One region of the Streptomyces sp. NPDC001750 genome, then DNA from elsewhere that is predicted to be linked to it. Evidence: riboswitches for the same ligand, from Rfam matches in the RefSeq annotation. Region 1 holds a riboswitch; each other region holds the start of a gene.

Region 1 (9,595 bases):
TTCGGCTCGCCCCCGGCGGCTTCGCGTACGTACGCCTTGAAGGCGGCCTCGCGTTCCCGTACCGCCTCGATGTCCCGTCCGCCCATGGACCTGCCACGCACGATCACGTACAGCAGCACGCCGATGTACGGCAGCACCAGCGCCACGATCAGCCAGCCGGCCTTGCCCCAGCCGCCCAGGTCGTCGCTGCGGAAGATGTCCGTGATGACCTTGAACAGCAGGAAGAGCCACATGATCCAGAGGAAGAACCAGAGCATGGTCCAGAAGAGATTGAGCAAGGGGTAGTTGTCCACGGTCGCTCCCGGTCGCCGCTGTCCCGTCGCATCGACCCATTGATGGGTAAAACAGTCATATCACCACACATTCGATTCCGCTCGTCGCCTCCGGGTGGTCACGAGCACGGCCGGACATGGCGTAGAGTTGTGTTCACCGACGCGGGGTGGAGCAGCTCGGTAGCTCGCTGGGCTCATAACCCAGAGGTCGCAGGTTCAAATCCTGTCCCCGCTACTGAAGACCCGGGCCCGGCGCGTACAGCGTGCCGGGCCCGGGGTTTTTCGTGCCGCCGCTGGATGGCGCGAGGTGAGTGGGCGGCGTGTGAGGTGTGCCACGCGCGTACCTCTGTTGGGCGATGCGGAGTCGCCGCGCGGCTGAGCTCCGGTGAGCCTGGGGGCGGGGCGCGGTACCGTCCGCAGCCGTGCGTGTACCGGGCAGGAGACCACAGGTGTGGAAGCGGCTGAAGCGGCGCGGCGGGCATGCCGGGGGCAGGCATGCCGGAGGGGTTGCCGGCGGCGCCGGTGCCCGTCGGTTCGTGCGCATGCTGCCGACCCTGATGATCGTCGGCGGGCTGCTGTTCGACCTGTTCACCCCGCCGGTCTTCACCGCCATCCCGCTGTTCGTCGCGGCGCCGCTGATCGCCGCGCCGTTCTTCTCGTTGTCCAACACCGTGCGCACCGGCATCGCCTCGATGCTGGCCGTCGTCGCGCTCCGGCTGGCCACCGACTCGCTGCCGGCGGCCGTGCCGCTGATCGAGCTGCTCACGCTGGCGACCGTCTCGGTGCTCGCGGTGGTGATCAACCGAGTCGTGCAGCGGAGCAACGAGCAGCTGGCCTCCGCGCGGGTCATCGCGGAGCGGGCCATGCGGGCGGTGCTGCCGAAGCCGTCCGACCGGATCGGTGGGCTCCATGTGGCGGCGCGGTACGAGGCCGCGCAGGCCGACGAGTTCGTCGGCGGTGACCTGTTCGCGGTGACGGACACCCCGTATGGGGTGCGGCTGGTGGTCGGTGACGTGCGGGGGAAGGGCCTCGACGCCGTGGAGACGGTCGCCGTGGTCATCGGGGCGTTCCGGGAGGCGGCCGAACAGGAGCGCTCGCTGGAGGGCGTGGCGCGTCGGCTGGAGCGGGCGCTGGTGCGGGAGAGGAGGGCGCGCCGGGGCGGGCCCGATGTCGTCGAGGGCTTCACCACCGCCGTGCTGGCCGAGATCCCGGCCGGCCTGTCCCGGGTCCGGATCGTCAACCGCGGCCACCCCGAGCCGATCCTGCTGTATCCGGACGGGGCGCTGGACGTGCTGGCGCCCTCGATGCCCGCGTTGCCGCTCGGGATGGACCTGGGCGTGTGGCCCGACCGGACGGACGAGTGGGATCTGCGGCCGGGGGCGACACTGCTCCTCTACACGGACGGCCTCTCCGAGGCGCGGAACGCCCAGGGGGACTTCTACGATCCGGCGGCCCGGCTGTGCGGGCGGATCTTTCCCGGGCCGGAGGAGCTGCTGTCCGCGCTGACCGACGACGTACGGCTGCACACGGGGGGCGAGTCGACCGATGACATGGCCCTGCTCGCGGTCGTGCGCCCCGCGGAGGGGCAGCCGGAGCGGCGCAGGACCGTCCGGATCGTGGGGCCGGACCCGGCATGACGGACGGTCCGGGGCGGCTGGGCCTGTGCAAGAGGGGCCGGGGCGTCCGGGCGCCGGGCGTGTGCAAGAAGGCCGTGAGGGGTTCGGTCGGGTGCGCCCGTGAGGCCGCGGACGTCCGTCCGGGCGGCCGGGTGCGGCCGAGCGGACCGCGGTGCCACCGTACGTAATCGAAAGACGCCGCTCCGCATAACATTTGACGCAACGTCAGTGACGAGGTATTGACTGAGACCCGATCAAGTCGTCTAAATACGCCCCGAGATGTCCAGTAAAGTCCAGGCCAAAGACGTGAACGATCAGTGGGGACGGCTTGGAATCAGGGCCCGGTGTCTATTAACGTTCGATAACGCAGCGCGGTCGTCCCAGCCGTCGTCAGAGGCGGCACCGTGCGCGAGCGCCGAATCCCGAAAGGGAACCGGGGAACCACCACCCTGGGGTGAATCGGACATCCGGGTCTCGTGAGAGACGCGGTGTCCGTAGGAGACCTTCCTGCTCCGAACCCGTCAGCTAACCCGGTAGGCGAGAAGGAAGGAAAGGAGTGCGCCCCCGTGGCGTCCAACAAGCCTGCCCCCGAGGCCCCCGCTCGGCTCGATTCCGCGTACGGTTCCGAGTTCGGCACCGACTTCGGCCCCGGTTACGGTGCGGGCCCCGGCTACGGCTCCGACTACGGAACGGCCGGGATGACGACGGTGTCCGGCACCGCGGATCGCATGGACCACGGAATCGGATCGGAGATGGCCGCCACCGCGACCCTGCCCGGCGCCGACTTCGGTGTCGACGACGAGCGCGGCTGGGGCGAGTGGAACCCCACCGAGGAGACCGTCCGCCCCGTACGCGGCAAGCACCGGGTCGCCAAGCAGCGCAACGGACTCGCCCGCAGTTCCGCAGTGCTCGGGGTCGGCGTCATCGCGGCGGTCGGCGCGGGCGGCATGGCCACCGCGCAGGGCAAGCCGCCGGTGTCCATCTCCCTTCCCGACTCCATCGCGGACAACCTGCCCGACGCCAAGTCGCTTCCCGGCGTGGGCGCCCTCCTCTCCGACAAGTCCGAGGACGACGGGGCCGCGCCCGCCACCGCCCCGCTCACCACCGCGGGCATCACCACCGCCGAGGCCGAGCAGGGCACGACCGACGCGGGCGAGGCGCTGCGTGCCCGCATCCTCCAGCAGGCCGAGCAGCAGCAGGCCGCCGCCGACGCGGAGGCCAGGGAGGCCCAGGAGAAGGCCGCGGCGGAGAAGGCCGCGGCCGAGGCCAAGAAGCAGCAGGACGCCGCCGAGGCCAAGGCCGCCGCCGAGAAGAAGAAGGCGGAGGAGGAGGCGAAGAAGAAGGCCGAGGCCCTGCGGCTCGCCAAGCTCGCCGCCAGCTACGCCGTCCCGACCACCTCGTACACGATCACCTCGACGTACGGCCAGGCCGGCACGATGTGGTCCTCCGGTCACCACACCGGCCTCGACTTCGCGGCGCCGACGGGCACCCCCGTCAAGGCCGTTCACGGCGGCACCATCAAGTCGGCGGGCTGGTCCGGCTCGTACGGCTACCGCACGGTGCTGGAGCTGGAGGACGGCACGGAGATCTGGTACTGCCACCAGTCCTCGATCGGCGTCGGGGTCGGCCAGAAGGTCTCCACCGGGGACACCATCGGCCGGGTCGGCGCGACCGGCAACGTGACGGGTCCCCACCTCCACCTGGAGATCCACACCGCCGACGGCACGGGCGTGGATCCGATGGGCTGGCTGCGGAGCAAGGGCCTCAACATCTGAGGCACCCGCGTCGGCGATGCACGCGCGTACAACGATGCACGGGCGGACGGCGCGGACCACACCGAACAGCCCTCCGCCGAACGGCGGATGCGCGGAATACCGTTTTGGCGGGAACACGTTGATCGATTCATGACTTCCCTTCGCCAACTCGGCTCTTCCGATCTTCAGGTGTTCCCACTCGCCCTCGGCGGCAATGTCTTCGGCTGGACGGCCGACGAGGCGCAGTCGTTCGCCGTGCTGGACGCCTACACGGAGGCGGGTGGCAACTTCGTCGACACCGCCGACGCCTACTCCGCCTGGGTGCCGGGGAACGAGGGCGGCGAGTCGGAGACCGTCATCGGCAAGTGGCTCGCGTCCCGGCCCGGCCGGTCCGACGTCGTCGTCGCCACCAAGGTCGGTGCCCACCCCTCGTACAAGGGTCTCTCCGCCGCCACCATCAAGGCGGCGGCGGAAGAGTCGCTGCGCAGGCTCGGCAGGGACCACATCGACCTCTACTACACGCACTTCGACGACGAGACCGTGCCGGTCGAGGAGATCATCACCACCCTCGACGAGCTGGTGAAGGCCGGCAAGGTGCGCGAGATCGCCGCGTCCAACATCAGCCCCGAGCGGCTCCGGGCGTCCCTGGACTTCTCCGAGCGCGAGGGGCTGGCCCGTTACGTCGCCCTGCAGCCGCACTACAACCTCGTCTCCCGCGACACCTACGAGGGCGCACTCCAGGACACGGCCGCGCGGGCCGGGCTCGCCGCCGTCCCGTACTTCGCCCTGGCCTCCGGATTCCTCACGGGCAAGTACCGCCCGGGCGCCCCGGTGGAGAGCGCGCGTGCGCAGAGCGCGGGGAAGTACCTGGAGTCGGAGCGCGGGCAGAACGTCCTCGCCGCCCTGGACCGGGTCGCCCAGGCCCATGACGCACAGATCGCGACCGTGGCGCTGGCCTGGCTCGCGTCCCGGCCGACCGTCGTCGCGCCGATCGCCTCGGCCCGTACGGTCGAGCAGTTGCCCGCCCTGACGGCCGTCGCCGACCTCCGGCTGACCGAGGGGGAGCTGGCCGACCTCACCGAGGCTTCCGCCTGACGGGCGCCACCGGCGGGCACGGCAGCCGCGGCAGGCCGACCGGCGGACCGGGTGGCGGACTGTTCCGTCACCGGCGGCGGATCGTGCTCGGGTCCGGCCGCGCTCCGGTCGCTCCGCCGAACTGAGCGTCTCCACGAACGCCCCGGAAGCATCGCGCTCCCGGGGCGTTCGCGCGTCCGTGGCGCCCGGAGCTACCGGGGCGGCAGCTGATACGGGTTGTAGCCGCCGTACGCCTGGTGCGGCGGCGGGAACGCGGCCGGGGCCGACGTCGGCCAGTACGCGGCCGGGGCGGGCGGGAACGGGTAGGGGTAGGGGCGCAGGAGGCCCGCCGCCTGCGCGGCGTAGGCGAGGGCGGGAGCGGCCACGTCCCTGCGCTGCCAGAGGTGGTGCAACAGCTCCAGTTCACGTGCCGCGAAGTCGGGGCCCGCCGTCCCGAGGCGGGCCTGGCGGCGGAGCGAGGCCAGCGACATCGCGAACGACTCGTACTCGGCGACGGTACGGGCGGCGGCCTTGCCCCGGGCCCGCGCCTTGCGGCGCTCCTTGCGGGGTGCCCGGCCCTGTGCCTGTGCCGGGGGCAGGGCCTGGGCCGGTGCGCCGACCGGGGCCACCGCTCCGTGGCCCGGACCATGGACCGCTCCGGTGCCCGGTGCATGGCCCGGTGCGTGGCCTGGGCCGTACGGGTTGCCCCAGCTGGCCCCGGCGTCGAAGGAATGGTGTCGGCGGGCCGCGTCGCGGGCCAGGCCGCGGGCCCGCATGGAGGCGAGGGCGAGCGGTTCGGCGGGGGTCAGCCAGCCGGCCGCCGCGTAGCCGGGCAGTTCTGCGGCGAGTGCGCGCAGCTCGCGTCGGCGTGCCCAGATCACCAGCCAGGTCAGCACGCCGAAGAGCGGAACCATGAACACCGCGTACACGGCGTAGAAGGCGAGCGGCCCGAAGAAGGAGGCCGATCCGTTCCACAACGCGTGCATGCCCATGGCGAGGACGAGCCCCAGCAGCGGCAGCGCGATGCGGCGCAGCCGCCGGTTGCGGGCACTGGCGGCGGCGAGACCGAAGCCCGTCCCCGTCAGGATCGTGAAGAGCGGGTGCGCGAACGGGGACATCACCGCCCGTACGAAGAACGTCGCGGCGGTCATCGAGGCGACGCCCGAGGCCCCGGCCTGCTGGTCCTCCCCGAAGGCGTTGCCCAGATAGAGGATGTTCTCGGTGAACGCGAAACCGCTCGCGGTGAAACCGGCGATCACGACGCCGTCGACGATTCCGCTGAACTCGCGTCTTCGGAACAGGAAGACCAGCAGGATCGCGGCGGCCTTGGCGCTCTCCTCGACGACCGGCGCTATGACCGTCGCACCGAGGTTGTCCGCGTTCGCCGGGTCGGCGGTGGTCGTGGCTATCCAACGGGTCGCGAACGAGTTCGCGAGGATCGCGATCAGGGCGGCCGCGAAAGCGCCCCAGGCCAGGGCGAACAACAGGTTCCGCCAGGGCGCGGGGTCGACCCGGTCCAGCCAGCGGAACGCCGCCATCAGGAGCGGCACGGGCAGCACCGCGAGGCCGAGACCCACGAGGAAGCCCTCGGTGCCCGTCTGGTCGCGGACCAGGGCCAGGATCGCCAGAGCGCACACCGCGAGCACCGTGCACACGGCCGCGACGCGGAACGTCCTGCTGCGCCACACCATGCCGACGCGGCGCGGCCGGTACCGCCAGTGCCGTCGCTCCGGCACGGCGGCCAGGATCTCGCCGACCCGCTGCTCCTCGAGCACCGGAACGGCCGGATGCGGCTGCCGCTGCTGGACAGACCCTTCGTATACCACCCCACGACCCTAACGAGCGGCACCGACACCGGCCACGGGGAATGGCCGGTGGCGGCCGGTCGCCGGACGTCGGCAGTCGCCGGGGAGGCGCCGTCTGCGACGGGTTCTCCGGCGGGCTCGGCGACGGGCTCGGTGACGGGCTCCGGGCAGGTTCGGTGACGGGCTCCGGGCGGGTTCGGCGACGGATCAGCGGCGGGTGAAGAGCAGGTCGTGGACGACGTGGCCCTTGTCGAGTCCCTGGCCCTCGAACCGGGTCAGTGGCCGGAACGCAGGCCGTGGCGCGTAGCCGCCCTCCGGCAGAGTGTTCTCGAAGAGGGGGTGCGCGGTCAGCACCTCCAGCATCTGCTCCGCGTACGGCTCCCAGTCGGTCGCGCAGTGGACCAGGGCGCCCGGCTTCAGCCGCTGGGCCACCAGGTCGAGGAATTCCGGCTGGATCAGCCGACGCTTGTGATGACGCTTCTTGGGCCACGGGTCGGGGAAGTACACCCGCAGCCCGTCCAGCGAGTCCGGCTTCAGCATCTCGCGCAGCAGGATGATCGCGTCGCCGTTGGCGACACGGATGTTGGACAGGCCGTTCCGCTCCGCGAGGCCGAGCAGATTGCCCTGGCCGGGCGTGTGGACGTCGACGGCGAGAATGCCCGTCCCCGGGTCGTCCGCTGCCATCTGCGCAGTGGCCTCGCCCATGCCGAACCCGATCTCCAGCACGACCGGGAGCCCGTCGAACAGCTCGGGCAGGTCGAGGAGCCGCTGCCCGTCGATGTCCAGGCCCCACGTGGGCCAGAGCCGCATCAGGGCGTCCTCCTGACCAGGAGTGACCCGGCTCCGGCGCGGCTGGAAGCTGCGGATGCGGCGCTCGTGGTGCGATCCGGCCGGGTCGACGGCGGGCCCGCCGGGGAAGCGCGGCTCCTGGCGCAGCCTGCGCTGCCGTTCGAAGGACGCGGCGCGCAGATCATCCGGGATCCCGGAGCCGGTTCCGGCGGAGGTCCCGGACGGGGCGGCTCCGGGGGAGGTCTCGGCGGGAGTCCCGGAAACACGGGTCGCGGGGGCGGCCTCGGCGGGGGAGGTCCCGGAGGCGGCCTCGGCGGAGGTCCCGGAGGCGGGGGACGAGGGCGCCCCCGAGGGGCCCGCGGTGAGGTCTGCGGGAGGGTTCGCGGAGGGGTTCAAGGGCTCAGACACAATGACCCGATTCTACGGCGGGCGGCTTCCACCCCGTCTCCCGTGCCTGGAGCAGCGCCCTGCGTGCCACCTCCCGCCCGATGGGCAGGGAGGCCGTCGCGGCGGGCGACGGGGCGTTCAGCACGTGGACGGTGTGCGGGGCCTCGCGGATCAGGAAGTCGTCCACCAGGGAGCCGTCGCGCAGCACCGCCTGGGCCCTGACCCCGGCCGGGGCGGGCCGCAGATCGGCCTCCGTGACATCGGGCAGCAGTCGTCGCACCGCCGCCGTGAACGCGCGCTTCGACAACGAGCGGCGCACCTCGCCCGCCCCGTACCGCCAGTGTCTGCGCGCGATCCGCCAGGTGCCCGGCCAGGTCAGCGTGTCCGCCAGCTCGCGGGGGCGCACGACGGGCCACGCGTATCCCTCGCGGGCCAGCGCCGGCACCGCGTTCGGACCGACGTGCACACCGCCGTCGTGGCCGCGGGTCAGGTGCACGCCGAGGAACGGGAACGCCGGGTCGGGCACCGGGTAGACCAGACCGCGCACCAGCTCCGGCCGCGTCAGCTCGTAGTACTCCCCCCGGAACGGCACGATCCGCATCCCCGGGTCGTCGCCCGCGAGCCGCGCCACCCGGTCGGAGTGCAGCCCGGCGCAGTTGACCAGCACCCGGGCCCGCACCACCGCGCCGTCCGCCGTGCGCACCGCCACGCCCCAGGGGCGCCGGTCGACCGAGACGACCTCCGAGCCGTGACGGATCACGCCGCCCGCGGCGACCACCTCGGTGGCGAACCGTGCCGCCACCGCCGGGAAGTCGCACACCCCGGTCGTCCCGACGCGGATCGCGGCGAGCCCGCGCACATCGGGTTCGTACGCGGTGATCTGGGCCGGCCCCAGCTCGCGCACCGGGAGCCCGTGCTGCCGTCCGCGCTGGACCAGCGCGTGCAGCCGGGGCAGCTCGGACCGCTCGGTCGCGACGATCAGCTTGCCGGTCACCGCGTGCGCGATGCCGTGCTCGGCGCAGAACTCGACCATCTCGGCGGCACCGCGCACCGCGTAGCGGGCCTTGAGCGAGCCGGGAGGGTAGTAGATGCCGCTGTGGATCACGCCGCTGTTGCGCCCGGTCTGGTGACGGGCGGGGCCGGACTCCTTCTCCAGCACCGTCACCCGGGTGCCGGGAGCGGTGCGTGTGAGGGCGTACGCCGTCGACAGGCCGACGATCCCGCCGCCGACCACCAGCACGTCGCAGTCGTACGCCGCGTGCGTCATCACCACGCCACCTCCCACCCCGATAGTGCACTGACCCACTGACACCGCGCTCAAACCAGTGGGACCAGCGTGGCGCGTACTTTCGTCGCTCATTCTTTCGTCGAGCACCTGTTCAATCAGTGTCGACCAGCAACGCCGACCAGCAACGTCGGCCGGGAGCGCCGGTACGGGGGAGGCGGCACAGGGGAGGCGGCACAGGGGAGGCGGCACGCACGCTCACGCGCGCACGGCCGCCACCCCGGTCATGCGGAACGTGCGGAGCACGCGGGGTGACGGCCGGGCGGGGTGACGGCCGGGACGGCGGGCCGGTCAGGCAGGTGCCACCAGCAGCGGCCGGGCCCGTTCGCGCAGCTCGGCCACGCGTGGCTCGTGCCCGTACGGTTCGAGCCGGTGCAGCAGGTCCCGTACGTACTCCGTGGTCCTGGCGGAGGAGATGCGGCCCGCCACCTCCACCGCGCGGGTCCCGGCCGCGCAGGCGGCGTCGAGGTTCCCCGACTCCAGCTCGGCCACCGCCGAGACCACGAGCCGCAGTCCGTGTGAGCGGACGAATTCCTCGGTGGGCCGGGACAGCGCCTGCTCGGTGAAGCGCCGCACCTGCCGGGGCGCCTTCAGGTCGAGGTGGCACTCCGCG
Region 2 (9,595 bases), on a different contig from region 1:
CCCGGGCTGGCGCTGGTGGCGAAGCTGGCCTCCCGGGTCCGTACCGCCGGCCTCGACGTGCCGCTGCCCACGGGCCGGGGCATCGGCTACGAACTCCTCGATCTCGCCGTGCGCGCCGAAAAGGACGGCGTGGACCCCGAGGCGGCGCTGAGGGCCGCGGGCCGTGCCTACCGGGACGCCATCCGGGCGGCCGAGGGCAACGCCTGACCCCGCTGGACGTCGGCGGGCGCCTCCGGGGCGCCGGGGTCGCCCCCGAAGGACGGGGATAACGTCAAAGGGTGAACCACAGCCCCGCCGACCGACCCGCCGATCAGACCGTGGGCCGCCCCGCCGACCACGTCGCGGAGGACCTCGCCGACCGCCCTGCGGAGAACCCCGTCGACCAGGCCGCGGCGGCCCCGGCCACCTGCCCCGCGGGCGCTCCCGAACTCTTCACGTGGGAGTTCGCCACCGACCCGTACCCCGCCTACGCCTGGCTGCGCGAGCACAGCCCCGTGCACCGCACCTCGCTGCCCAGCGGCGTCGAGGCGTGGCTGGTGACCCGGTACGCGGACGCCCGGCAGGCGCTCGCCGACGCGCGGCTCTCCAAGAACCCGGCACACCACGCCGAGCCCGCGCACGCCAAGGGGAAGACCGGCATCCCCGGCGAGCGCAAGGCGGAGCTGATGACGCATCTGCTGAACATCGACCCGCCCGACCACACCCGGCTGCGCCGTCTGGTCTCCAAGGCGTTCACCCCACGCCGGGTCGCCGCGTTCGCGCCGCGCGTGCAGGAGCTGACGGACGGGCTCATCGACCGCTTCGCCGCCGAGGGCCGGGCGGACCTCATCCACGACTTCGCCTTCCCGCTCCCCATCTACGCGATCTGCGACCTGCTCGGCGTCCCGCGCGAGGACCAGGACGACTTCCGGGACTGGGCGGGCATGATGATCCGGCACGGCGGCGGCCCGCGTGGCGGCGTCGCCCGGTCGGTGAAGAAGATGCGCGGCTATCTCGCCGAGCTCATCCACCGCAAGCGGGAGAACCCCGGGGACGACCTGATCTCCGGGCTGATCCGGGCCGGCGACCACGGCGAGCACCTCACCGAGAACGAGGCCGCGGCCATGGCCTTCATCCTGCTCTTCGCCGGTTTCGAGACGACCGTCAACCTGATCGGGAACGGGATGTACGCGCTGCTGCGCAATCCCGCCCAGCGCGAACGGCTGCAACGCTCCCTGGACGCGGGGGAGAGCGGACTGCTGGAGACCGGGATCGAGGAACTGCTGCGGTACGACGGCCCGGTGGAGCTGGCGACCTGGCGGTTCGCCACCGAGCCGCTGACGCTCGGCGGCCGGGACATCGCGGTCGGCGACCCCGTCCTGGTCGTGCTCGCCGCCGCCGACCGCGACCCGACGCGCTTCGAGGACCCCGACACGCTCGACCTCGCCCGACGTGACAATCAGCACCTCGGATACGGGCACGGCATCCACTACTGCCTCGGCGCGCCGCTCGCCCGACTGGAGGGACAGACCGCGCTCGCCACCCTGCTCAGGCGCCTTCCCGACCTGCGGCTCGCGGTGGAACCCGCCGATCTGCGGTGGCGCGGCGGGCTCATCATGCGCGGACTGCGCACGCTTCCCGTGGAGTTCGGGCCCCGGCCCGTCCGACTGGTTTCTGACGGGACGTCACATCTGTGATGTTCGCGTGATCGGCGCTGCATCGACTTGTGACACGCGTTCGAGTCCGGTTAGGTTCACCGTTCGGCCCCACCGGGTCGCTCGACCGAACTCGTCCGTCACACGGAAGGCAACCTCATGGGCTCCGCGAACGGCAGACACCGTCGCCCTCGTCAGGCACCCGCCATCGTCGTCGCGGCGGGCGTGACCGGATCCGCCATCGCCATCCCGCTGCTCGGCGCGGGCGCCGCGCAGGCGGCCGACTCCGGGACCTGGGACCGGGTCGCCGAGTGCGAGAGCGGCGGCTCCTGGAGCGCCGATTTCGGCAACGGCTCCTACGGCGGCCTTCAGCTCACCCCGGAGGTCTGGAAGGCGTACGGCGGTGAGGCGTACGCCCCGCGCGCCGACCTCGCCAGCCGCGCCCAGCAGATCGCGGTGGCCGAGGAGATCCTGGGCGACCGGGGTCCGCAGGCGTGGCCGAGCTGTGCGCCCCTCTCCGGCCTCGCGACGGGTGGGGGGCTGCCGGGGGTCGATCCGGGGGAGACCTCCTCCGGGAAGCCCGCGGGCGGCACCGGGGCGGAGGAGGGCGCGAAGAAGACGGGCGGCGCCGGGGCGGAGGAGGGCGCGAAGCCGGCTGACAAGTCGTCGCAGTCCCCGTCCGGCGAGGACGTCACGCCTTCGGGCCGTGCCGGGAAGCCGGATGCCGGGACCGGGACCGGGCCCGGGTCCGAGGTCACGCCCTCGCCCACCGGGTCCGCCACTTCATCCGCCGATACGCACCGTTCGCCCGAATCGGTAGATATGGGTGATTCGAACGCTTCTGTCGCTCCGTCAGGGTCGCCCGGCTCGGAAGGATCCGGGGCGTCGGGCGGTGTGGGCGGCAAGCATCGCGGCGCGCCGGCCGCCGAGGAGGGGTGGGGCGCCGACGGGGATGCCGGCCGCGAGTCGGGCCGTCACGCCTCGCGCGACGGCGGCGGGCGCGACGCGGCCTCCCCGGTCGCCGACGACACGTACACCGTCCGTCCTGGTGACAATCTCTGGGCGATCGCCGACGAGCAGAACGTCCCCGGTGGCTGGTCCGCGCTCTATGAGGCCAACAAGGAGGTCGTGGGCTCCGATCCGGACCTCATCCTTCCTGGCCAGAGCCTTGAGGTCGACGCGGAGGCCCGTTGAGGCCGGAGCCGGTGACCGGCTGACGGAGCCTCAAGAACCGGGACGCCTTCGGAGGCCCGTGTCCACTCCCATGCGAGTGAGACATGGGTCTCTTTGCGTCAATTGGCGTGTTGGGCCTGGAGGTCCCGTCCATATCGCGCCCCACCTGCGAAAACGACGGTTCCTCAGATGCAAGTAAGGGATGATTGCCCGATGTGTCCGTCTTTGAATGTGGGGCTTATATGTGTTTACGGTCGTAACCGCTCGCACCGCGGGCCCCGTCGACCGTCACGCCGAATCCTGCCGTCGGTCGGAGGGAACAGACGCGTTCAAGCGCCGTAGGCAGGAGCGGGGGACCCAGGTAGGCGCCGGCCCCGATCGTCGCGAGACGCATCAGGACCGGCTTGGGGTGAAGTCGCGTGCTAGGACGTGCGACCGGGCAACTCACTCGGCCCGAACCCGACAGCTCACCTCGTAGGCGTCGGTGAGGAGACCTCCATGCTGTTTTCCGGCAAGGGCAAGCACCGCCGCCCGTCCAAGGCCGTCCGCGTCGCCACGCTCGCCGGAGTCGCCGGCTCCGCCGTCGCCGTCCCGCTGATGGGCGCGACCGGCGCTTCCGCCGCCTCCGTCGCCACCTGGGACGCCGTCGCCCAGTGCGAGTCCGGTGGCAACTGGTCCATCAACACCGGCAACGGCTACTACGGCGGTCTGCAGTTCTCGCAGTCCAGCTGGGCCGCCGCCGGCGGTCTGAAGTACGCGCCGCGCGCCGACCTGGCCACCAAGGCCCAGCAGATCGCCACCGCCGAGCGGCTCCTCGACATGCAGGGTCCGGGTGCCTGGGGCTGCGCCTCCGCCGGCAACCTGCGCAACGACGGTGTCGACCCGGGCGTCGATACCTCCTCGAAGAGCTCCGGCACCGCTCAGAAGCAGAGCACCCAGGCGGCCCCCGAGCAGCAGGCCCAGCCGAAGCAGACCGAGCGCGCCGAGGTCCCCGCCTCCCGCTCCGACCGTCCCGCCGCCCCGCGGACCGAGTCGAAGAAGACCGTCACCACCCCGACCGGCAAGAAGGTCAAGAAGGGTGACGGCGAGTACAAGGTCGTCTCCGGTGACTCCCTCAGCAAGATCGCCGCCGCCCACGGCGTCGAAGGCGGCTGGCAGCGGCTGTTCGAGCTGAACAAGGGCATCGTCGAGAACGCCGACCTGATCTACCCGGGTCAGCAGCTGCACCTGACGAAGTAGTCCGGTCCCTCTCCTCTCCGGATGCCCGGCCCGGCGCGCTCCCCCGCGCGCCGGGCCGGGGCGTCTGCTCGGAGCGCGCGCCGCGCGCCGACGCGGCACCGCGCGTCCCGCACCCGGGCGTGCGCCGCTCGTGTGCGGCGCAGTTCGTTCAACTGTTGTAGTTACTGATCCGTAATATTCTGGCCATTTGCCCGGGATCGTGCACTCCCGGGTCCTTTTTCGTCCCAGGGGGCGGGCGGTCGTCGGGCTGAACGGGCGGGGCCGGTTAGGCTCTTGTCGCAAGGCCAAAGTGACCCTGCAGAACCAGTGTCATATCCCAGAAGGAGATGCCTCGTGCCGTCCATCGACGTCGTCGTAGCCCGGGAAATCCTCGACTCCCGGGGGAACCCCACGGTCGAGGTCGAGGTCGGCCTCGACGACGGCAGCACGGGTCGTGCTGCCGTGCCGTCCGGCGCCTCCACCGGTGCCTTCGAGGCCATTGAGCTTCGCGACGGCGACCCCAACCGCTACCAGGGCAAGGGTGTCGAGAAGGCCGTGCTCGCCGTCATCGAGCAGATCGGCCCGGAGCTCGTCGGCTACGACGCGACCGAGCAGCGGCTGATCGACCAGGCGATGTTCGACCTGGACGCCACCGAGAACAAGGGCTCGCTCGGAGCCAACGCCATCCTGGGTGTCTCACTGGCCGTCGCGCACGCCGCCTCCGAGGCGTCGGACCTGCCGCTGTTCCGCTACCTCGGCGGTCCGAACGCGCACCTGCTGCCCGTCCCGATGATGAACATCCTCAACGGTGGGTCGCACGCCGACTCCAACGTGGACATCCAGGAGTTCATGATCGCCCCGATCGGCGCCGAGTCCTTCTCCGAGGCCCTGCGCTGGGGCGCCGAGATCTACCACACGCTGAAGAAGGTCCTGAAGGGCAAGGGCCTGTCGACCGGCCTCGGCGACGAGGGCGGCTTCGCGCCGAACCTGGAGTCGAACCGCGCCGCCCTCGACCTCATCATCGAGGCCATCAAGGAAGCCGGCTACGTCCCGGGCAAGGACATCGCGCTCGCGCTCGACGTCGCCGCGTCCGAGTTCTACAAGGACGGCACGTACGAGTTCGAGGGCAAGTCCCGCTCGGCCGCCGAGATGACCGAGTACTACGAGGAGCTCGTCTCCGCGTACCCGCTGGTCTCCATCGAGGACCCGCTGTACGAGGACGACTGGGCCGGCTGGAAGATCATCACCGACAAGCTCGGCAGCAAGGTGCAGATCGTCGGTGACGACCTGTTCGTCACCAACCCGGAGCGCCTGGCCCGGGGCATCGAGGAGGGCACCGCCAACGCGCTGCTCGTCAAGGTCAACCAGATCGGTTCGCTGACCGAGACCCTGGACGCCGTCGAGCTCGCCCAGCGCAACGGCTTCAAGTGCATGATGTCGCACCGTTCCGGCGAGACCGAGGACGTCACCATCGCCGACCTCGCCGTCGCGGTGAACTGCGGTCAGATCAAGACCGGCGCCCCGGCCCGCTCGGACCGCGTCGCCAAGTACAACCAGCTGCTGCGCATCGAGGAGATCCTCGACGACGCCGCGGTGTACGCCGGCCGCTCGGCGTTCCCCCGTTTCAAGGGCTGAGCCCCCGAGGACGTCGTGGGGGCCGGTCCCCGCGGACCGGGCCTTCGGGCTCCCACGGCCGATCCCGGCCCGCAGGGGCCCGAAGGCCCGGGCCTCCGTCCGTCCCCGCACACGGTCCCGTACCGTGTGCGGGGACGGACGTGTGTGAAGGGGAGGCGGAGACATGGCCGCGAAGGACCGGGACCGGTTCTCCACCGCGACCCGGCTGCGACTGCTGGGCGAGCAGACCGCGGCCCGTGTCTACCGGTCGCAGACCCGTCGCCAGGACCGCCGCTCCCGGCTCACCGGCCGGGCCGCCTTTCTGGCCCTCGTCGTCTGTTCCCTCGTGGTCGCGCTCGCGTACCCGATACGGCAGTACGTTTCGCAGCGGGACGAGATCGCCGACCAGGAGCGGCTGGCGCGGGAGGCCCGGGCCCGTACCGAGGAGCTGCGCGACGAGAAGGCGCGGCTCCAGGACGACGCGTACGTCAGGCAGCTGGCCCGCAAGCATCTGCACTATCTTCTTCCCGGGGAGACGGGCTACACGGTGATCGACCCGGACGCGGCCAAGGAACGCGACGGTGAGACGGACGGGTCCGGCCGGCCGTGGCACGCGAACCTCTGGGACGGGGTCGACAGCGCCGATCGCGGCTGACCGCGTCCATCCGCCCGTCCCAGGGAAGGCCAGCCCCTCGGACTTCCAGCCCCGCAGACGCCCAGACCCCCGGACGCCCAGCCCCCGGACGCTCAGACCCCCGGACTTCCGGTTCCTCGAATCCCCGGCCCCCGGCCCCGGATGCCCGGCCCCCTCCGAACCGTCAGAACCCCAGAACCTAGGCAGGCATGGAAACCCCCCCTCCGCAGACCGAGCCCACCGAGCCCACCGAGGCGGACATCGCCGCGTTCCAGCAGCAGCTGGGCCGCCCGCCGCGCGGGCTGCGCACGATCGCGCACCGCTGCCCGTGCGGCAACCCGGACGTGGTCGAGACGCAGCCCCGGCTGGAGGACGGCACGCCGTTCCCGACGACGTACTACCTGACGTGCCCGCGCGCCGCGTCCGCGATCGGCACGCTGGAGGCGAACGGGGTCATGAAGGAGATGACCGAGCGCCTCGGCACCGACCCCGAGCTGGCCGCCGCCTACCGGGCAGCGCACGAGGACTACATCGCCCGGCGCGACGCCATCGAGGTGCTGGAGGGCTTCCCCAGCGCGGGCGGCATGCCGGACCGGGTGAAGTGCCTGCACGTGCTGGTCGCGCACTCGCTGGCGGCGGGCCCCGGTGTGAACCCGCTGGGTGACGAGGCGATCGCGATGCTGCCGGAGTGGTGGCGCAAGGGGCCGTGCGTGACGCCCTGCGCCCCTGAGAGCCTGTCGGGTGACCTCTGATCGGGCGGACGCGGCGTGGCACGCACGCTTCCGGCGTTGCCGAAACGCCCTAGTAGCTCCGCTACAAGGACCTTCCGGCGCCTTGGAATCGCACGCACCACGCCGCGTCCGCTCTCCGGTCGAAGGTCACCCGACAGGCTCTGACGACGAGGGCTGACCGTTCCCACGGGGGCTCCGCCCCCGACCCGCGCCCCTCGGCCGCCGCCGGGGCGGGCCCGAGGGCCGTGCCCCGGACCACGTCCCCCGGCGGGGCCCGGAGGGGCCCGACTCACCACAGGAGCACCCATGACCCGCGTGGCCGCGATCGACTGCGGTACCAATTCCATCCGTCTGCTCGTCGCCGACGCCGACCCGTCCACCGGCGAGTTCGTCGAGCTCGACCGCCGGATGGAGATCGTCCGCCTCGGCCAGGGCGTCGACCGCACCGGCCGGCTCGCCCCGGAGGCGCTGGAGCGGACGTTCGACGCCTGCCGCCGGTACGCGGAGGTGATCGAGAAGCACGGGGCGCGGCGGATCCGTTTCGTCGCCACCTCCGCCTCCCGGGACGCGGAGAACCGCGACGAATTCGTCCGCGGTGTGCTGGACATCCTGGGTGTCGAGCCCGAGGTGATCAGCGGTGACCAGGAGGCGGAGTTCTCCTTCACCGGCGCCACCAAGGAGCTCGTGGGCCGCGACCACCTCGCCAAGCCGTACCTCGTCGTGGACATCGGCGGCGGCTCCACCGAGTTCGTCGTCGGAGACGACCACGTGCGGGCGGCGTGCTCGGTCGACATGGGCTGTGTCCGCATGACCGAGCGCCACCTCGTGCACGACGGCGCCGTGACCGATCCGCCGACCCCCGGTCAGATCGCCGCGATCGGCGCCGATGTCGAAGCGGCCCTGGACCTCGCCGAGGAGACCGTTCCGCTCACCGGGGCCGCCACCCTCGTCGGCCTGGCCGGGACGGTCACCACGGTCGCCGCGATCGCCCTCGGACTCGACACGTACGACTCCGAGGCGATCCACCACTCCCGGATCTCCCTGGAGCAGGTCGAGGCGATCACCGCGCGCCTCGCCGCCTCCACGCACGCCGAGCGCGCGGCGATCGGCGCCATGCACCCGGGGCGGGTCGACGTGATCACCTCGGGGGCGCTGATCCTGCTCGCCGTGATGCGGCGGGCCGGGGTGCGCGAGGTCGTCGTCAGCGAGCACGACATCCTCGACGGGATCGCGTGGTACGCGGCGGGAGACAACTGACCGCCGCCGACGAGCGGCGACGACGGTGCCGGGGCCGGGCGTCAGGGATTGCGGTGGACGTCCCGCCGGTCGCGTTCCCGCTCGCACTTCCGAGCTGCCGTTTCTGAGCTGCCGTGAGCTGTTCGGGAAGGGCTCGGAGGGGCATCCCCCGACAAAGTTCGTGAACTTCTTCACAAGTAATTGGGCCTCGTGAAGGGCGGTTCTCGTCCGTACGGGCGCCCGGAGCCGTTCGGGGCGTCGTTCCGCGCCGGTTCGGGACTGTTCCGGTTGTGTTTCCGCGCCGTGGACCAGGGCGGTGGTCCGCCGCCTTTTCGGGCACAAGAGCCAGCTCACAGGCGGTGTTCAACGTCCGTCCGCGCCCTCTGGTTCCCTGTTGGGATCATGACCTCGGTCACGTGGGCGGGGCAGTGTAGCAGAGGGTGGAGACAACCTTGTGAAGGGGCTCACGAGGGGGTCCGCGGAGAGGGGTGGATACTCGATGGCATGAGCACCACGGAGCGTCCCAGGATCCTCGTAGTAGGCGGTGGGTACGTAGGCCTGTACGCAGCTCGACGCATCCTGAAGAAGATGCGCTACGGAGAGGCGACCGTCACGGTCGTCGACCCGCGCTCGTACATGACGTACCAGCCCTTCCTTCCCGAAACCGCCGCCGGCAGCATCTCGCCCCGGCACGTCGTCGTCCCGCTGCGGCGCGTCCTGCCGAAGGCCGAGGTCCTCACCGGCCGGGTCACCACCATCGACCAGGACCGCAAGGTCGCCACGATCGCGCCGCTCGTCGGCGAGGCGTACGAGCTGCCCTTCGACTACCTGGTCGTCGCGCTGGGCGCGGTCTCCCGCACCTTCCCGATCCCCGGCCTCGCCGAGCAGGGCATCGGCATGAAGGGCGTCGAGGAGGCCATCGGCCTGCGCAACCACGTCCTGGAGCAGCTGGACAAGGCCGACTCGACGACCGATGAGGACGTCCGCCGCAAGGCGCTCACGTTCGTCTTCGTGGGTGGCGGTTTCGCCGGTGCGGAGACCATCGGCGAGGTCGAGGACATGGCCCGCGACGCGGCGAAGTACTACACGAACGTGAAGCGCGAGGACATGCGCTTCATCCTCGTCGACGCCGCCGACAAGATCCTGCCCGAGGTCGGCCCGAAGCTGGGTGTCTGGGGCCGCGAGCACCTGGAGTCCCGCGGCATCGAGGTCTTCCTCGGAACCTCCATGGACTCCTGCGTCGACGGTCACGTGGTGCTGAAGAACGGCCTGGAGGTCGACTCCGGCACCATCGTGTGGACCGCCGGTGTGAAGCCGAACCCGGCGCTCGCCCGGTTCGGTCTGCCACTCGGCCC
Region 3 (9,595 bases), on a different contig from region 1:
CCGCCGGAAAGATTGGGCGCCGCGTGCGTGTCCGGCAGCTGCGGCAGATCGATGACCGCGAGCCGCAGCAGCCGTCCCGTCGATGTCACCACCCCGATGTCGCCCCGGGCGGTCGCGGGCACCGCGGACACGATCACGTCGTGCTTGGCCCGCTTGGCGTCCTCGGCGAAGACGATCGGGTCGTCGTTGGCGGTACGCGCCAGCAGACCGGTCGACGACAGCAGCACCCGGCACGGGTCGTCCGCGACCTGCAGCGGCACCGAGGCGACCTGCGTACCGGCCGACTCCAGCAGCACCGTGCGCCGCTCGGTACCGAACTTCTTGGCGACCGCGGCCAGTTCCGACGAGACGAGCTTGCGCAACGCGGCGTCCGACTCGAGGATCGTGGTCAGCTCGTCGATCTCCTTGTTGAGCCGGTCCCGCTCGCTCTCCAGCTCGATCCGGTCGAACTTGGTCAGTCGGCGCAGCGGCGTGTCCAGGATGTACTGCGTCTGGATCTCGCTCAGCGAGAAGCGCTCGATGAGCCGTGCCTTGGCCTGCGCCGAATTGTCGCTGGACCGGATGAGCCGGATGACCTCGTCGATGTCGAGCAGCGCGACGAGCAGGCCCTCGACCAGGTGGAGACGGTCGCGGCGCTTGCCGCGCCGGAACTCGCTGCGCCGGCGCACCACGTCGAAGCGGTGGTCGAGGTAGACCTCCAGCAATTCCTTCAGGCCGAGCGTGAGCGGCTGCCCGTCGACCAGCGCCACGTTGTTGATCCCGAAGGAGTCCTCCATCGGGGTCAGCTTGTAGAGCTGCTCCAGCACCGCCTCGGGTACGAAGCCGTTCTTCACCTCGATGACCAGGCGCAGACCGTGCTCGCGGTCGGTCAGGTCCTTCACGTCCGCGATGCCCTGGAGCTTCTTCGCCGAGACCAGGTCCTTGATCTTGGCGATCACCTTCTCCGGGCCGACGGCGAAGGGCAGTTCGGTGACGACGATGCCCTTGCGGCGCGGCGTCACGTTCTCCACGGACACCGTCGCACGGATCTTGAACGTCCCGCGCCCGCCGGCGTACGCGTCCTTGATGCCGCCCAGGCCCACGATCCGGCCGCCGGTCGGCAGGTCGGGACCGGGGATGAACCGCATCAGCGTCTCCAGGTCCGCGCCCGGATGCTTGATGAGGTGGCGGGCGGCGGCGACGACCTCGCCCAGGTTGTGCGGAGGCATGTTGGTCGCCATGCCGACCGCGATCCCGGACGCCCCGTTGACCAGGAGGTTCGGGTACGCGGCCGGGAGGACGGAGGGCTCCTGCTCCTGGCCGTCGTAGTTCGCCTGGAAGGCGACGGTGTCCTCGTCGATCGACTCCGTCATCAACGACGTCGCGTCGGCCATCCGGCACTCGGTGTACCGCATGGCGGCCGGCGGGTCGTCGTTCCCGAGCGAACCGAAGTTGCCGTGGCCGTCGACCAGGGGGAGACGCATGGAGAACGGCTGCGCCAGCCGGACCAGCGCGTCGTAGATCGACGCGTCGCCGTGCGGGTGCAGCTTGCCCATGACCTCGCCCACGACCCGCGCGCACTTCACGAAGCCGCGGTCGGGGCGCAAGCCCATCTCGTTCATCTGGTAGACGATGCGTCGGTGCACCGGCTTCAGACCGTCACGGGCGTCGGGCAGGGCCCGTGAGTAGATCACCGAGTACGCGTACTCGAGGAAGGAGCCCTGCATTTCGTCGACGACGTCGATGTCGAGGATGTTCTCCTCGAAGTCGTCCGGCGGCGGGGTCTTCGTGCTGCGGCGGGCCATCGCTGCTGCGACTCCTTCACGGATTCTGTTCGGGCAACCTCAGGTTCTGACGCGGACCATTGTGGACCTCCGCACCGACAATGCCGACCTCGCCCCGTCCCAACCGGCCCTCTCGACTCCGCCGGGAAGGGCCCCGGAGCGGTGAAAGAGGCGCGTGCGCCGGGTGGTGCGCCCCTCTTTCACGCGAACTTCCGCGGTATGGGAACTTCGCCAGGTGTCGGTCCGCTTGCTTACAGTGGCAGGTCACGCAGAAAAACCAGTATCGCGATCGAAGGGACGTACATGCCCATGGGTCACACGGCCACAGCCCAGGCCGGTTCCGGCGGCTTGACAGCGACCGAGCACCGCCTGGCCAACGGCCTGCGCGTGGTGCTCTCCGAGGACCATCTGACCCCGGTCGCCGCGGTCTGCCTCTGGTACGACGTCGGATCGCGCCACGAGGTCGAGGGACGCACCGGTCTGGCTCACCTCTTCGAGCACCTGATGTTCCAGGGCTCCGGCCAGGTGAAGGGGAACGGACACTTCGAGCTGGTGCAGGGCGCCGGCGGTTCGCTCAACGGGACCACCAGCTTCGAGCGCACCAACTACTTCGAGACGATGCCCGCGCACCAGCTGGAGCTGGCCCTCTGGCTGGAGGCGGACCGGATGGGCTCGCTCCTCGCCGCGCTCGACGAGGAGTCGATGGAGAACCAGCGCGACGTCGTCAAGAACGAGCGCCGCCAGCGCTACGACAACGTCCCCTACGGCACGGCGTTCGAGCGGCTGACGGCGCTCGCCTACCCCGAGGGACACCCGTACCACCACACCCCGATCGGCTCGATGGCGGACCTGGACGCCGCGACGCTGGAGGACGCGCGCACCTTCTTCCGTACGTACTACGCGCCGAACAACGCGGTGCTGTCGGTCGTCGGCGACATCGACCCCGAGCAGACGCTCGCCTGGATCGAGAAGTACTTCGGCTCCATCCCCTCCCACGACGGGAAGCGGCCCCCGCGCGACGGCACGCTGCCCGACGTCATCGGCGAGCAGCTGCGCGAGGAGGTGCGCGAGGAGGTCCCGGCGCGGGCGCTGATGGCCGCCTACCGGCTCCCGCACGACGGCACCCGCGAGTGCGACGCGGCGGACCTCGCGCTGACCGTGCTCGGTGGCGGGGAGTCGTCGCGGCTGCACAACCGCCTGGTCCGCCGTGACCGGACGGCCGTGGCCGCCGGATTCGGGCTGCTGCGGCTGGCGGGCGCCCCGTCGCTCGGCTGGCTGGACGTCAAGACCTCCGGTGGTGTCGAGGTGCCGCGGATCGAGGCGGCGGTCGACGAGGAGCTGGCCCGGTTCGCCGCCGAGGGTCCGACGCCCGAGGAAATGGAGCGCGCCCAGGCCCAGTTGGAGCGCGAGTGGCTGGACCGGCTCGGTACGGTCGCGGGCCGCGCCGACGAACTGTGCCGGTTCGCCGTGCTGTTCGGCGACCCCCAGCTCGCCCTGACCGCGGTGCAGCGGGTTCTGGACGTGACGGCGGAGGAGGTCCAGGCGGTCGCCAAGGCCCGGCTGCGGCCCGACAACCGGGCGGTGCTGGCCTACGAACCGGTCGAACCGGCCGATTCCGCGGATACCGACGAGACCGACGCCGACGACACCGACGCGCACGAAGGAGCGGACAAGTGACCGACGCCGCCGCGACTGGAGTTTCGATGCAGTTCCACCCCCAGCCGGCCCCCGGCGTCGCACGCCCCTGGGCTTTCCCCGCGCCGGAGCGCGGTTCGCTGCCCAACGGCCTGACGGTGCTGCGCTGCCACCGCCCCGGCCAGCAGGTGGTGGCGGTCGAGATCGTCCTCGACGCCCCCCTGGACGCCGAGCCGGAGGGCCTGGACGGCGTGGCCACGATCATGGCGCGGGCCCTGTCCGAGGGCACCGACAAGCACACCGCCGAGGAGTTCGCCGCCGAGCTGGAGCGCTGCGGTGCCACGCTCGACGCGCACGCCGACCACCCCGGCCTCCGGGTCTCCCTGGAGGTCCCGGCCTCCCGGCTGGCCAAGGCGCTCGGACTGGTCGCCGAGGCGCTGCGGGCCCCCGCCTTCGCCGAGAGCGAGATCGAACGGCTGGTGCGCAACCGGCTCGACGAGATCCCGCACGAGCAGGCCAACCCGGCGCGCCGCGCCGCCAAGCAGCTCTCCAAGGAGCTCTTCCCGGCCGCGTCGCGGATGTCCCGGCCGCGCCAGGGCACCGAGGAGACGGTGGAACGGATCGACGCGGGGGCGGTGCGCGCCTTCTTCGAGGCCCATGTCCGGCCGTCCGCGGCGACCGTCGTGGTCGTCGGCGACCTGACCGGCATCGACCTGGAGGCCCTGCTCGCCGAGACGCTCGGCGACTGGTCGGGCGACACCGTCGAGCCTCGCCCCGCCCCGCCGATCACCGCCGACGACACCGGCCGGGTGGTCATCGTGGACCGTCCGGGCGCGGTGCAGACGCAGCTGCTGATCGGCCGGATCGGACCGGACCGGCACGACAGCGTGTGGCCCGCCCAGGTGCTCGGCACGTACTGCTTGGGCGGCACGCTCACCTCCCGGCTGGACCGGGTGCTGCGCGAGGAGAAGGGCTACACCTACGGTGTCCGCGCCTTCGCGCAGGTGCTGCGGTCGTCGGCCGCGGACTCGGTCACGGGCGCGACCGGCGCCGCCATGCTCGCGATCAGCGGATCGGTGGACACGGAGTCGACCGGACCGGCGCTGGAGGATCTGTGGACGGTCCTGCGGACGCTCGCGGCCGAGGGGCTCACCGACGAGGAGCGCGAGACCGCGGTGCAGAACCTCGTGGGCGTCGCGCCGCTGAAGTTCGAGACGGCTGCCTCCGTGGCGGGCACGCTGGCCGACCAGGTCGAGCAGCGCCTCCCGGACGACTTCCAGGCCCACCTGTACGCCCGGCTCGCGGAGGCCGGCACGGTCGAGGCGACCGCGGCCGTGGTCAGCGCCTTCCCGGGCGACCGTCTGGTGACGATCCTCGTCGGCGACGCGTCCCGGATCGAGGAGCCGGTCCGGGCGCTGGGCATCGGTGAGGTGTCGGTGGTCGCCGGCTGAGCGGTGTGCCGTCACGGTCCCGGCGGCCTTCCCGGGCGAAGACGCCGGGGACCGTCCGGACCTCTGGCGTCCCGGCCCCGCCGGTCCGACGGCCGGGCGTCCGGTGCCCCGTTCCCGTACGGGGCAGGTGTCGGAGGACAGCCGCAGACCGGGCCGTTCCGGGTGCCGAACGGGTGCGGCCCGACCGGCCCGGCCGGTCCGACGGCCGGGCGCGCGGGCGTCGAAGGCCCCTGTGAGCGATGTCTCGCCGGGGTCTTCCCCATGTGCGGTTCCGGTCGCCGGGTTGCCCGTACGTCCTGTGGCATGCGCTACAAAACGGCTTGTCCGTTTGGCGAACGAATGTGCTCGCGCTTAGCGTCGACCGGGCTGCCGGCCACTCGTATGTCGCGACCGCGACGCACCGGACAGCCATCGCCGAGTCCCCGCCGGGCGTGAGCCCTGGGGAGCCGGGGACCCAATGAAGTCCCTGGGGTGAATCGGAAGCCTGAGCCTCGGTGAGGCCGGGGCCTCCGTAGGAGACCTTCCTGCTCCGAACCCGTCAGCTAACCCGGTAGGCGAGAGGGAAGGAAAGGATCAGCCACTTCATGGCGTTCACCCGTGCCACCGGGAAGCATCGTGCCCCCGGCCGACTGACGCGCGGCAGCGCGAGGATCGCCGGCGTCGCGGCGCTGGCCACCACCGGCGTCATCGCAGGCGCCGCCTCCCCGGCCCTCGCCGCGGACGCCGAGACCTCCGCGGTCGGCGAGACCGGCCTGAACCAGGTCATCGCCATCCAGGACGTCATCGCCGACCGGATCGACGCCCAGGCCGACGCGCAGCAGCACCGGGCCGACCTCATCGCCGAGGCGAAGGAGGCGGCGCAGCGCAAGGCCGAGGCCGAGAAGCGTGCCCGGGCCGAGGCGAAGCGTGCCGCCGAGGCGCGGGCCGAGAAGGCGCGTGCCGCCCGCTCCGCCGAGCGCACCCGGCTGGGCCTCTTCCAGCTTCCGGTCGCCGGTTCCTACGTCACCACCGGCTACAAGTCCAGCGGTTCGCTCTGGTCCTCCGGCAGCCACTCGGGCATCGACTTCCACGCCGCGTCCGGCAGCTCCGTCGTCGCAGTCGGAGCCGGTACGGTCGTCGAGGCCGGCTGGGGCGGTGCGTACGGCAACAACATCGTGCTGCGCATGACGGACGGCACGTACACGCAGTACGGGCACCTCTCGTCGATCGGTGTCCGTGTCGGCCAGAGCGTCGGCGCGGGCCAGCAGATCGGCCTCTCCGGCTCGACCGGCAACTCCACCGGACCGCACCTCCACTTCGAGGCCCGGACCACGCCCTCCTACGGATCCGACATGGACCCCGTCGCGTATCTGCGTGCCCACGGCGTCTCCCTCTGACCGACGGCCGACCCGCGAACCGCCTCCCGAAGGCCCCGGCAGCACGCCGGGGCCTTCTGCATGTCCGGGTCGCCCCGTCAGCCGGACCCGTCCCTTGCGCGACCGTCCCGGATCCCGGGAAGAGGCGCCCGGGGCCGGGAAGGAATCCCGGGGCCGGAAGACGAAGGAGCCGCGGTGCCGGTGGGCGGCACCGCGGCTCCTTCGCGGGAATCGGTCCCGTGCCGAACCCCGGAAGTCCCGGAAGCGGGAATCCCGGAGATCCGGAACGTGGCTCAGACGGTCTCCGGGAGTTCGTCGAGCCCCTCCGCGACCAGCTTCGCCAGGCGGTCCAGGGCGGCCTCGGCGTCGTCCGCCTCGGACGCGAGCACGATCTCCTCGCCGCCCTGCGCGCCGAGCCCGAGCACCGCGAGCATGGAGGCGGCGTTCACCGGGGTGCCGTCGGCCTTGGAGATCGTCACGGGGATGCCGGACGCCGTGGCGGCGCGGACGAATATGGAAGCGGGGCGGGCGTGCAGGCCCTCGGCCCAGCCGACGTTGACGCGGCGCTCAGCCATGGTTCTGCCCTTCATGAATCAATAGTTGTCTAGACCACTCTCTCATGCGGTGCGCGGTGCTCCGGCCGACCCGCGAACACCCACGAGCGGTGCCGCAACGCCGTTCGGCCCCCCTCAGACTGCCCCGGGCCCGGCGGCTACGCGAGTGGTGGACGAGCCTTAGTCTGTGCCCATGCAGTCCTCGACGGAGCAGAGTCCGCGTCACGTCTATCCCGACCACTGGGAAGCGGACGTGGTCCTCCGTGACGGAGGCACCGCGCGGATCAGGCCCATCACCACGGACGACGCCGAACGCCTGGTCAGTTTCTACGAGCAGGTCTCCGACGAGTCGAAGTACTACCGCTTCTTCGCCCCGTACCCCCGGCTGTCCGCCAGGGACGTGCACCGCTTCACCCATCACGATTACGTCGACCGGGTGGGGCTCGCGGTCACGGTCGGCGGCGAGTTCATCGCGACCGTCCGCTACGACCGGATCGACGGACGGGGCAGGCCCGCCTCCGCGCCCGCGGACGAGGCGGAGGTCGCCTTCCTGGTCCAGGACGCGCACCAGGGCCGGGGAGTGGCGTCGGCACTGCTGGAGCACATCGCCGCGGTGGCCCGCGAGCGCGGCATCCGCCGCTTCGTCGCCGAGGTGCTCCCCGCCAACACCAAAATGATCAAGGTGTTCCGGGACGCCGGCTACACCCAGCAGCGGAGCTTCGAGGAAGGCTCCGTCCACCTCACCCTGGACCTCGAACCGACGGCCGAGTCCCTCGCCGTCCAGCGCGGCCGTGAGCAGCGGGCCGAGGCGCGCTCCGTGCAACGGCTGCTCGCCCCCGGGTCCGTGGCCGTCATCGGTGTCGGCCGGACGCCCGGCGGTGTCGGCCGCACGGTCCTGCGTAACCTCCTCGCGGCCGGATTCACCGGCCGTACGTATGCCGTGAATCGTTCCTTCGCCGCCGACCAGGACACCATCGACGGCGTCCCCGCCCACCGCCGCGTCGGCGAGATCGGCGAACCGGTGGACCTCGCGGTCGTCGCCGTCCCCGCCGAGCGCGTACCGGAGGCCGTGGCCGACTGCGGCGAGCACGGCGTCCAGGGTCTCGTCGTCCTCTCCGCCGGATACGCCGAGTGGGGCGCCGAGGGCAGGGACCGGCAGCGCGAACTCGTCCGCCAGGCACGCTCGTACGGGATGCGGATCATCGGCCCGAACGCCTTCGGCGTCATCAACAACGCCGAGGCCGTCCGGCTGAACGCCTCCCTCGCCCCCGAGCCGCCCAAGCGGGGCCGTATCGGTCTGTTCACCCAGTCCGGGGCGATCGGCATCGCCCTGCTCTCCCGGCTCTACCGGCAGGGTGCGGGGCTCTCCACCTTCATCTCCGCGGGCAACCGGGCCGACATCTCGGGCAACGACTTCCTGCAGTACTGGTATGAGGACCCGGACACCGACGTCGCCCTGCTGTACCTCGAATCGTTCGGCAACCCGCGCAAGTTCATGCGGCTCGCCCGGCGCACCGCGGCCGTGAAGCCCGTGGTCGTGGTGAAGGGGGCCCGGCACACCGGCGCCACCCCGCCCGGCCACGCCGTACCCGTCAGCCGGATCCCGGACGCGACGGTCTCCGCCCTCATGCGGCAGGCGGGCGTGATCCGCGTCGACACGGTGACGGAGGTCGTCGACGTGGGTCTCCTCCTCGCGGACCAGCCGCTCCCGGCGGGCCCCCGGGTCGCGATCCTCGGCAACTCCGAGTCGCTGGGCCTGCTCACCTACGACGCCTGCCTGACCGAGGGTCTGCGTCCGCGGCCGCCCCTCGACCTCACCACCGCCGCGACGCCGCAGGACTTCCGGGACGCCCTGACCGAGGCCCTCGCCGACGACGACTGCGACTCGGTGATCGTTACGGCGATCCCCTGGGTGGGCGAGGACGGCCAGGCGGAGAACGGTGGCGGAGAGGTCCTGGCGACCGCGCTCCGCGCGGCGGCGGCCACCGGCCCCGCCAAGCCCGTGGCCGTCGTCCACGTGGAGATCGGCGGGCTGGCGGAGGCCCTGGCCGTGGCCAGCGGCACGGTCGCGCCGCGCCCGGCGAAGCCGTCCTCCACGCCCAGGGAGCCCGCGGACACCCGGCCCGGGACCGCACGGCCGGCGACCACTCCGCCCGTGTCCGCCTCCGCGCCCGCCGGAGCCACGGGCACCCGGGAAGCGCCGAACGGCCAGGACGGTCAGAACGGCCGGGGCGCCCGGCCCACCCCGGCCGGACCGGGAACGGACGGACCGGGAACGGACGGCAACGGAACGGCCGGACCGGGAACGGAGGGCCGCGCGGGCCGGATCCCCGCCTACCCCGCCGCCGAACGGGCCGTACGCGCCCTGGCCGAGTCGGTGCGGTACGCGCAGTGGCGGCGGCAGGCCGCCGTACCCGGCAAGGTGCCCGAGTTCCTCGACGACACCATCGACGAGTCGGGTACCGCCGAGCTGATCGACACCCTTCTCGGCCCGGACCCCGCCCCGCGCGGCAGACAGCTCACGCCCGACGAGGCGTGCGAGCTCCTCGGCCGCTACGGCATCGCCGTACGGCCGACACTGCCCGCCCCCGACCCGGATGCCGCCGTCGCCGCCGCGGCACGGATCGGTTATCCCGTCGCGCTCAAGACCACCGCGCCCCATCTGCGTCACCGGGCCGATCTCGGCGGTGTGCGGCTGGACCTCGCGGGGGAGGACGCGCTGCGCCGCGCGTACGGCGAGCTGACCGACCTGCTCGGCAGGCCCGCCGAACTCCAGCCCGTCGTCCAGGCCATGGCGCCGCGCGGGGTCGACACCGTCGTACGGGCCTCGATCGACC

What was found. A riboswitch is a leader RNA that binds a small molecule or an ion and turns the genes downstream of it on or off. The one in region 1 is predicted to bind cyclic di-AMP.
Region 2: it holds a riboswitch for cyclic di-AMP, as region 1 does, so the genes downstream of both, ACFYY6_RS16535 (transglycosylase family protein) here and ACFYY6_RS17450 (M23 family metallopeptidase) in region 1, are expected to answer to the same signal.
Region 3: it holds a riboswitch for cyclic di-AMP, as region 1 does, so the genes downstream of both, ACFYY6_RS25670 (M23 family metallopeptidase) here and ACFYY6_RS17450 (M23 family metallopeptidase) in region 1, are expected to answer to the same signal.

Annotation. Positions count from the first base shown of each region.
Region 1 covers NZ_JBIAUE010000010.1:19,623-29,217, reverse strand. Annotated here, with positions in the region: gene ACFYY6_RS17465 (SHOCT domain-containing protein) at 1-293, opposite strand, end outside; tRNA gene ACFYY6_RS17460 (tRNA-Met) at 434-507, shown strand; gene ACFYY6_RS17455 (PP2C family protein-serine/threonine phosphatase) at 734-1,909, shown strand; cyclic di-AMP (ydaO/yuaA leader) riboswitch at 2,292-2,443, shown strand; gene ACFYY6_RS17450 (M23 family metallopeptidase) at 2,641-3,663, shown strand; gene ACFYY6_RS17445 (aldo/keto reductase) at 3,793-4,737, shown strand; gene ACFYY6_RS17440 (PrsW family intramembrane metalloprotease) at 4,929-6,491, opposite strand; gene trmB (tRNA (guanosine(46)-N7)-methyltransferase TrmB) at 6,729-7,718, opposite strand; gene lhgO (L-2-hydroxyglutarate oxidase) at 7,711-8,967, opposite strand; gene ACFYY6_RS17425 (sporulation protein) at 9,274-9,595, opposite strand, start outside.
Region 2 covers NZ_JBIAUE010000009.1:87,288-96,882, reverse strand. Annotated here, with positions in the region: gene ACFYY6_RS16550 (nucleoside triphosphate pyrophosphohydrolase) at 1-207, shown strand, start outside; gene ACFYY6_RS16545 (cytochrome P450) at 318-1,676, shown strand; gene ACFYY6_RS16540 (transglycosylase family protein) at 1,794-2,828, shown strand; cyclic di-AMP (ydaO/yuaA leader) riboswitch at 3,132-3,303, shown strand; gene ACFYY6_RS16535 (transglycosylase family protein) at 3,306-4,046, shown strand; gene eno (phosphopyruvate hydratase) at 4,380-5,660, shown strand; gene ACFYY6_RS16525 (septum formation initiator family protein) at 5,824-6,294, shown strand; gene ACFYY6_RS16520 (DUF501 domain-containing protein) at 6,483-7,025, shown strand; gene ACFYY6_RS16515 (Ppx/GppA phosphatase family protein) at 7,311-8,261, shown strand; gene ACFYY6_RS16510 (NAD(P)/FAD-dependent oxidoreductase) at 8,745-9,595, shown strand, end outside.
Region 3 covers NZ_JBIAUE010000018.1:108,322-117,916, forward strand. Annotated here, with positions in the region: gene ACFYY6_RS25655 (DNA topoisomerase IV subunit A) at 1-1,784, opposite strand, end outside; gene ACFYY6_RS25660 (pitrilysin family protein) at 2,067-3,440, shown strand; gene ACFYY6_RS25665 (M16 family metallopeptidase) at 3,467-4,849, shown strand; cyclic di-AMP (ydaO/yuaA leader) riboswitch at 5,252-5,421, shown strand; gene ACFYY6_RS25670 (M23 family metallopeptidase) at 5,434-6,225, shown strand; gene ACFYY6_RS25675 (HPr family phosphocarrier protein) at 6,498-6,779, opposite strand; gene ACFYY6_RS25680 (GNAT family N-acetyltransferase) at 6,952-9,595, shown strand, end outside.